Regions from separate parts of the Oceanicoccus sp. KOV_DT_Chl genome, predicted to be linked through region 2. Evidence: predicted binding sites of a transcription regulator. Region 2 holds the regulator's gene; the other holds the start of a gene.
The links. Region 2 encodes FNR, which switches genes on or off when oxygen is low (the NO sensors DNR and NnrR bind a similar motif). Its sites were predicted from a motif close to TTGATNNNNATCAA; they were not measured.
Positions count from the first base shown of each region.

Region 1: UNITIG_RS25760 (cysteine-rich CWC family protein) is a predicted target of FNR. The motif match lies at 2,016-2,029, and genes of this name have one in related genera.

Region 1 covers NZ_FQLF01000005.1:131,371-135,808, reverse strand. Annotated here, with positions in the region: gene rhlB (ATP-dependent RNA helicase RhlB) at 1-866, shown strand, start outside; gene cysZ (sulfate transporter CysZ) at 891-1,631, opposite strand; gene UNITIG_RS25760 (cysteine-rich CWC family protein) at 1,634-1,846, opposite strand; gene UNITIG_RS17955 (YfiR family protein) at 2,147-2,692, shown strand; gene UNITIG_RS17950 (TonB-dependent receptor) at 2,689-4,438, shown strand, end outside.
Region 2 covers NZ_FQLF01000002.1:653,515-657,952, forward strand. Annotated here, with positions in the region: partial or broken gene ccoN (cytochrome-c oxidase, cbb3-type subunit I) at 1-889, opposite strand, end outside; gene fnr (fumarate/nitrate reduction transcriptional regulator Fnr) at 1,171-1,935, opposite strand; gene hemN (oxygen-independent coproporphyrinogen III oxidase) at 2,066-3,538, opposite strand; gene UNITIG_RS06745 (hemerythrin domain-containing protein) at 3,615-4,190, opposite strand.

The DNA.
Region 1 (4,438 bases), on a different contig from region 2:
AGCTTCTTACTAAATATACTGGTTTAAATGTCGCGACCTTGATAGGTGGCATGGATTATCAAAAGCAATTAAACCAGTTGAAACATTCTTTGGTCGATATTGTGGTGGCCTCACCTGGTCGTTTACTGGATTTTCAGAGTCGTCAGGATTTGTTTTTGGACCAGGTAGAATTTTTGGTTATTGATGAAGCCGATCGTATGCTGGATATGGGGTTCATCCCTCAAGTGCGTCGCATTGTACGCAGCACGCCGCATAAAGAAAGCCGACAAACATTGTTGTTCAGTGCAACTTTTACCGATGATGTGCTGAGTCTTACCGAGCAGTGGACTTACAATCCATTCAAGCTGGAAATTGAACCTGATAGTGTGGCAACCGATACCGTTGACCAAAAGGTTTATATTATTTCTGCTGATGAAAAATATACTCTGCTGAAAAATATTGTGAAAACGCCAGAGGCCAGCAGTGTTATTGTATTTGCCAATCGCCGTGATCAAACCCGTAAGTTGTATGAGCGTTTGCGTAAAAGTGGTTTTAAGTGCGGTATCTTATCCGGTGAAATTCCACAAAATAAACGATCGCAAACGTTGCAGCGTTTTAAAAATGGCGAATTGCAGGTGTTGGTTGCTACCGATGTGGCGGGGCGCGGTATTCATGTGGATGGTATTAGCCATGTGGTGAATTACACCTTGCCTGAAGACCCTGAGGATTATGTACACCGCATAGGTCGTACTGGCCGTGCTGGTGCTTTAGGGACTTCGATCAGTTTTGCCTGCGAAGATGATGCGTTTTTATTGGGGCCATTGGAAGAAATGCTGGGTAGTAAATTAAGTTGCCAACAGCCGCCAGCGGAATTATTAGAAAAATAACCGTTTCATATATTTGCGGTCGATTTACTCGCAGTTTTGCTGTAATTGTTCCGTCCAATAAGCCGTCGCACCACAGACGGCGATTGGCATAATAATAAAGTTAATAATAGGGATCATGGTACCGACCATAACACCGGCCCCAAACCCGAGCGACGTCATTCGTTGCATTTTTATCGCTTTCTTCATCGCCGCAAAACTTTGTTGGTGGTTATCCATAGGGTAGTCGCAGTATTGAATCACCATCATCCAGCTGCCTAATAGAAACCATAGCACTGGTGCGGCGACATTAATAACTGGAATAAAACTGATAATGAGTACCAGCAAGGCCAGTGGCAGGTAATACAGTAGTTTGGATATTTCGCGGCTAATACTCTTGGGGAAAGAGAGCAGCGCTTGCAACGTTGTTTCATAGCCCACCACTTCTTTACCGGTTAATAGCTCTTCGGTTTTTTCGGCGAGTAAGCCATTAAAGGGTGAGGCAATGAGATTGGCAACGATGCTAAAGCTGTACATGACTACAGTAAGAATCAAAATGACTGCCACTGGCCATAAAATCCAGCGTAAAAAGTCCAGCCATTGCGGCATCCAATCAATAGCCCAGTCGATCCAGGTGCCGAATTGGGTGAAACTGTAATTAATCAGCAGGCCGAAAATAAGCGTGTTTATTAGTAGTGGGGCGATGACAAAAAGCCGTATACCAGGCTTGCGAATTAATTCAAACCCTTGAACGAGATAATTAAACCCCAGTGTAGGACTATTGTTCATGGTTATTTGATCTCTTTACTCAATTTTTGGGCTGCGGTAGCGCAGGTTTTACAAATGCAGCGTTTGCTGTTGTTGCTTTGATTGGCCTTGAAAATAAGGGCTTTAGGAATAACGGTCTGTTGGCACCAGCAGTCTTGCGCTTGTGGATTGCTGGCGACAGCACACAGATTTGGCTTTGCGCACAGTGGGCAAGAGGTGGTGTCTGTCGTTCTCATCAACTAGGGTCCCGTGGCTAGCCGTAAAAGACTGCGATTGTAGACTGTCGCTATGATAGTACCAATCGCAATGTAATATTTCACTGTCTGCAGCAGTAATGCAGAGGCATAAGGGTGGTGATTGGGAGTTGCAGTGATGGGGTAGGGGTTATTAAGTAGCGGTTGGATATTGATTATTATGAAAACGGTCGCTTTGTAGTCAGGGATTTGTGAAATACTCTTTCACAAACTAAACTTTGTAGTTAGGTGAGGGTTTATATTGAATAACTACTTAAGCATAAAGTTGCCGGATATATCGCCATGAGGTCGCTACGCCCACGCCTAAGACGCTCTCATTTAATGATTCAAGTGTTTTGCCTGGTGGTTTCTCCGCTGGTTTTTGCCGCGGGAGACGTTGCGCAAGAGGAGGCGCGGCTTAAGTCAGCCTACCTATTTAACTTCGGCAAGTTTATCCAGTGGCCAGAAGGGGAAGCGACTAACCTCCGCTACTGCATTTTGGGTGCGCCCAAGGTGTACAACTACCTCAAGGAGGCTGATGGCCGAAAGCTAAACAATAAAACCCTTGAGGTTGTTGAGCTGACCTCGAAGGCAACAGTATCCAGCTGCAATCTCGTCTACGCAAGTCCTGAGTTGTTACAAACGCTGCCATCATGGCAGTATTCAAATACAGTTTTAGTCACTGATAAAACCAATAATCGTCAATCACCTGCGGTCATAGAATTTGTAGTTATCAATGATAAGTTGCAGTTCACGGTGAATCTATCTTTAGCTCGCCAGTTGGAAATTACAATTAGCGCTACACTATTAAAGCTGGCAATACAGGATCAGTCGGAGACGCAAAAGTGAAATTTATATTCGCTACCGTTATGGCTTTATTACCTACTTTAGCAGGGGCTGATGACGAGTTAGCGTTGTTTGATTTGTCTTTGGAAGAATTGATGCGAGTTCCTCTCTCGGTCTCGGCGCGCAAACGTGATGAGAAAATGCAAGATGTACCCGTGGCCGTCACTGCATTCGATAGCAAGGCTATTCGTCATCGTCATTTATGGGAAATTACTGATATTGCTAGTCACACGCCTAGTATGACTAGCACTTACTCATCCAGTAGTGCCTCTAATACGCGCATTTTTTTGCGAGGGCTGGGTCAGGGTGAGTCGTCAGTACCTACGGCTGAAGCTGCGGTTGGTCTGTATATCGATAATGTTTATGTTGCACGTTTAAATGGTAGTAACTGGAAGCTATTCGACGTTGCTCAAATTGAAGTATTGCGAGGTCCGCAGGGAACCTTGTATGGCCGCAATAGCACCACCGGTGCCCTTAAAATAATGACTAATGCGCCAACAGAAAAGTCAGCGGCATCGTTAACGGTAAGTGCTGGTTCGCGTAGCCTGAAGGAATATCAGTTGGTCGCTAGCGGGTCTTTGATTGAGCAGCAATGGTTGGGTCGTATTGCATTGATACACTCCGATCAAGAGAGCTATATCGATCGTTATGACAGTGCTATGGGGAAGGTTGAAGAGGATCTTGGTGATCGTGGTTATCAAGGGGGGCGTTTAACACTGGACTATGTTGGTTCGCAAGCGCTTGACGCTAGAATTAATGTTTACCAGATAGATGACGATGGCGATGGTCTATATGTCACCCCGATCAATGCTAATACGCAATCGTTAGCTGCTAATGACCTGTATTCAACGCTAACCAGTCAGCAGCAATTTAGCGATGTATCCCAGTCCGGCGCGTCTTTACACCTTGATTGGACGCTGGCCTTTGCTGAAGCTAAATCCATTACTGCTTATCGCACAGTTGAGGATAAACGCTTAACCGATATTTCGGGGCAGGACAGTTGGTATATTGATCAGATGGTTGATACCGAGCAATATACTCAGGAGTTTCAATTATCCAGTAACAACGTCAATAGTAAACTTCAGTGGATAACTGGAATGTTTTTTTTGTATGAAAATAATTCGGCAGATTTACTTAACACTTTGTTTGGGGGGGCGGTTACCAGTCGTCAGGTGTACGATGTTGAAACCAAATCTTATGCCGCTTACGGGGAGATTAATTACCAGACTAGTAATTCGCTGGAGTTTACGTTGGGTGGTCGTTTTACTCGCGACAATAAAGAATTCCTTGGTAGTACTACAAACACCGGAGGTGTATTTACCGATGGTAGTGCCAATTTAAAAGAGACGTTTAATAGTTTTACGCCTAAGGCAGCCATTGATTACACGGTTAACGATAATGCGAGTCTTTATATTTCTGCGGCAAAGGGCTTTAAGGCGGGCGGTTTTCAGGGCCGTGGTTTTCAGGGCGACGATTTGAATCAATCCTTTGATCCTGAAGAGGTCTGGACCTACGAAGTGGGCCTCAAGCAGCAGTGGGTAGAGCAGCGCCTGCGTTTTAATATCACTTATTACTATAATGACTTTAAGGACCTGCAGCTTAATTCTTTAAATCCTGTCAGTGGCGGTACCATTATTCAGAATGCGGCCGAAGCTTCCGTGCAGGGGCTTGAACTTGAATTGTCTTATGTGCCGACGATGCACTTACAGCTCTATGGTAATTTCGCTACGGCCAATGGTGATTATAAAA
Region 2 (4,438 bases):
CCACTGAGCGTCATCATGCCGTTAATCATGCCCCCCAACTTGGCGCCAATAAGATTAACGACATCACCATACCCAAACTTTGCGCCCAATCAGGCAACGCTGTGTAATGTAAATGGTGTGGGCCTGCCCAAATATAAATTGCAATCAGCGCCCAAAAGTGAACGATGGACAAACGATAAGAATAGACTGGTCGCTCAGCCTGCTTCGGCACAAAGTAATACATAATGCCCAGAAAACCGGCGGTTAAGAAAAAGCCTACAGCATTGTGCCCATACCACCACTGAATCATGGCGTCGGTAGCACCAGCATAGGCTGAATAGGATTTAGTAAAGCTCACAGGTATTGCAGCACTATTCACCACATGCAACACAGCCACTGTGACAATAAACGCGGAAAAGAACCAGTTCGCAACATAAATATGGCTGGTCTTTCGCTGGGCAATAGTGCCATGAAAGAGTATTGCATAGGCCACCCACACCACCGTAATAAGAATATCAATAGGCCACTCAAGCTCAGCGTATTCTTTGGAACTGGTATAACCCAAAGGCAGTGAAATAGCCGCAGCAAGAATAACCAGCTGCCAACCCCAAAAAACAAATGATGCCAAAGTATCCGACATCAGTCGCACCTGGCAGGTGCGCTGTACTACATAAAGTGATGAGGCAAACAAGGCACTACCACCAAAAGCAAAAATAACCGCATTGGTGTGTAATGGCCGTAACCGGCTGAACGTTAACCAGGGCGTATCAAAATTAAGCACCGGCCAAACCAGCTGCGCGGCAATCAATACACCGACGCCCATGCCGACAATCCCCCACACCACGGTCATCACCGCAAATTGACGGACTACTCGATAATTATAAACAGGATGTTCAAGGGGTTGGCTCATAGTAAAACCCGTAATAAATAAAAAACTCTGTACAAGAGGATAGTATTAATGATGGCCAGAACAACAGCCATGACTTGAATCAATTCTAGTGCCAAGGCAGCGGAATTGAAAATTACTTTGCCCGATATTCGTCATAGATTGAATTGATAGTGTGAGTGCCAGACGCACACTCTTTACCAAGAAAAGACAATGGTACCAATTAGGTTTAATCAACTTATTGCTACCTTATACAAATAGCAACATACAAAATTTATGTGCTCACGCTAATACTAGTCACTGATTCAAAAGTCTGTTTTCACATTGGCAATGTCTTTCAAACCATCCAAATCCAACAAGGTAATCTCCTTGCTTTCTACGTCCACCAGGCCCTGCTTATTAAATCTGCTCATGACCCGGCTCACCGTTTCTACCGTCAATCCTAAATAATTACCGATATCGGTGCGAGACATCGGCAAGCGAAAACTGGTTTTGGATAATTTTCGGCGGGCATTACGCGCGGAAATACTGATCAATAACGAAGCAATGCGCTCCTCTGCGCTATTTTTACTTAGCAGCGTAATTAAATGCTGATCCGTGGTGATCTCCTGACTCATCAGCTGGAAAAAATGACGCTGCATGGTCGGCAGCTGCGTACTTAATTCCTCCAACCGGTTAAAGGGTATTTCACAGACTGCAGAAGTTTCCAATGCTTTTGCTGAACTGGCATATTTATCTTTGCTAATGCCATCCATACCAATAATTTCACCCGGAAAATAAAACCCTGTGACCTGCTCCTGACCGTCGCCGGTTAAACGGTAGGCCTTAATGGCCCCGGACCGCACAGCGTAAACAGAAGTAAACGGGTCGCTTTCACGATAAAGGTGCTCGCCTTTTTGCAGTGGCCGCCCCCGCTGTACAATCTCATCGAGCTTAACAACATCATCATCCTCAAGCGCCAACGGTAGGCAAATAGCCCCTAAACGGCAGTTACCACAGGAAATGGTCTTATTATGCGGACAGCTGTGTTGTGCATCTTCAAGCTGCGTGCTGGTACTGCTAATAACCATTGGCCAAAACTCCTATTACTAAAAAATTGTGGCCTGGCTTTCTCACCTTCACCACACTCTTGCGCTTTGAATTGATAGCGCCATGCCACCCAAGCCGTCACCCTACCTCGTGAATACAGCTACTGAATAATCACAAGGTCTGTGAAAACGATGCTGTTGCCCCTTGCGGCAAATAACGATCGAAGCACATACAGATGTTTCGCAACATCGGCCTACCCCGCTCATGAATGATAACCTTATCACCCTCACAAGACAGCAAGCCATCATTTTCTATCAACTGCAAGGCCAATAATTCCTGACTAAAATACTCGGAGAAATGAATAGCAAACTGTTTTTCAATTGAAGCAATACTCAATTGTAAATTACAGATAAGCTGAACAATGATCTGCCGCCGGATTTGATCATCCACGGTTAACTCAACACCTTTGCTTATCGGTAACTCGCCTCGATCCAAGCGCTGGTAATATGCGTCTAAATCTCGTTCATTTTGGGCATAACTCGCGTGTAAAGAGCTAATCGATGACACCCCCAAACCTACCAGATCCTGCGCCAGGGATGTTGAATACCCCTGAAAATTACGCTGTAACTTTCCCGCCTGCTGTGCCCGCGCCAACTCATCCTGCGGTTTAACAAAATGATCCATGCCGATATGCCGATAGCCTGCCGCCGTCAATTGTTCGGCAATCAATGCCAGCATGGCAATTTTTTGCTGTGCCGAGGGCAAATCCAGCCGGTCGATAGCGCGCTGCGAACTGAATCGCTGTGGTAAATGGGCGTAATTATAAAAAGCGATCCGATCAGGTGACAAATCAATAACTGTCGCCAGGGTCTCCGCCAATGAAGCGGGGGTCTGCAAGGGTAAGCCATAGATCAGGTCATAACTAACCGACTTGAACTGGTATAATCGTGCCGTTTCGGTCAGCGTCTTGATCATAGCGACTGACTGGCGGCGATTAATCGCGCGTTGCACCTGCTCATCAAAATCCTGCACCCCTAAACTGAGCCGATTAAACCCCAGCCCTTTGAGCAATGCCAGACTATCCTGGGTTACCGTGCGCGGATCGATTTCAATACTATATTCCCGCTGCTCCGAATCGCTAAGGTTGTAATGACTCGCCAACAGATGCATCAATTCTGTCAGTTCAGCACCATCAAAAAAAGTCGGTGTACCTCCCCCTAAATGCAATTGGGTAACCGGGCGATACTTACCGACCAATTCAGACTGCAAGCTGATTTCTTTATGCAAATAATCAAGATAGGTACGCGCTACTGAACGATCAGCCGTAACAATTTTATTGCAGGCACAGTAATAACAAATATTCTGACAAAAAGGCACATGCACATACAGTGATACTGGCGCGATACCCTGCTTCAAATTGACCTGTGCCTGCTGTCTATAAGTTGCTTCGGTATATGTTTCAGAAAACTGTAAAGCCGTTGGATAAGAGGTATATCTCGGCCCCGACACATCGTACTTACTAATCAGGTCAGCATCCCGGCAACTATGATTACTATTTTGCGCGGCTGGCTCAGTCGCAATTATTGCAGCTGAGCCCGACCTGGAATCAATGGCCATCGGCTCGGACACTGGCGTTGTACTCATTATCACATTCCTAAGACATCAGCTGATAAAGCATCGATCAGAGCAATATCAGTTTAAAATTGGGGTGCAACTGAAATCAATGAGCCGTGACTGCACTGCTACTGGCTATGGATTGATACCTTGAACGATAAATATCAAGTCCGGACTCTCCGGATACCGGCTGTAAACTTTTTAGCTGCACGTTAATTTGAGCCCAATCCTGCTGATCAACATACTGCTCAATCAACGGAAATAAACGCCGCTGCTCTTGCTCCATATGCTGTAGCTGGCGATTAATATAATCACCTGTAGCTTTAATAAAACGGGTTCGGACATGAGCAACATTGGCAGTATCGGCAGACACCAGCTGATTGATATAAGCCAGTAAATTCTCAGTAAGCAACTCCAGCACTTCATGCTCAGCAATAATATCGGCAACTGCCTCAGCCGCTTTGGCTTCTCGCGCCACTAATACCTGATAAATAATATCCTCGGCAGGGTGGTGCCAAATTTCTGGATAAACCTGAATATAATCCAGAATATCCAGAATTTTCTCTACTCCAGCGCTCGCTGGTGACAGACCAGCATAAGCTTTCACTTCACGCTCCAAATGATAAAGAACCCGTACCAGTTGCCGGTGATCCGACTGTAATTGCTGCAAGATAAGATTCATTGCCCGTCGCCATGGTGCTTACGTTGGCCTGTATTGTAATTAGCCCCGATGAAGCATCGCTTGATACAGATCAACTATTACCGAGTTATCAGTAAACCGCTTTAACTCGACGCTTACGCCCACCCAAAAACCCGATAGCCCACCGCCAAATACTGATCTATATCAAAAAAATCTAAATTAGACATATCTAATTTAATAAATACTAATATAATAAGTAACCAGAACTGGATTACCTACTTTAGATATCA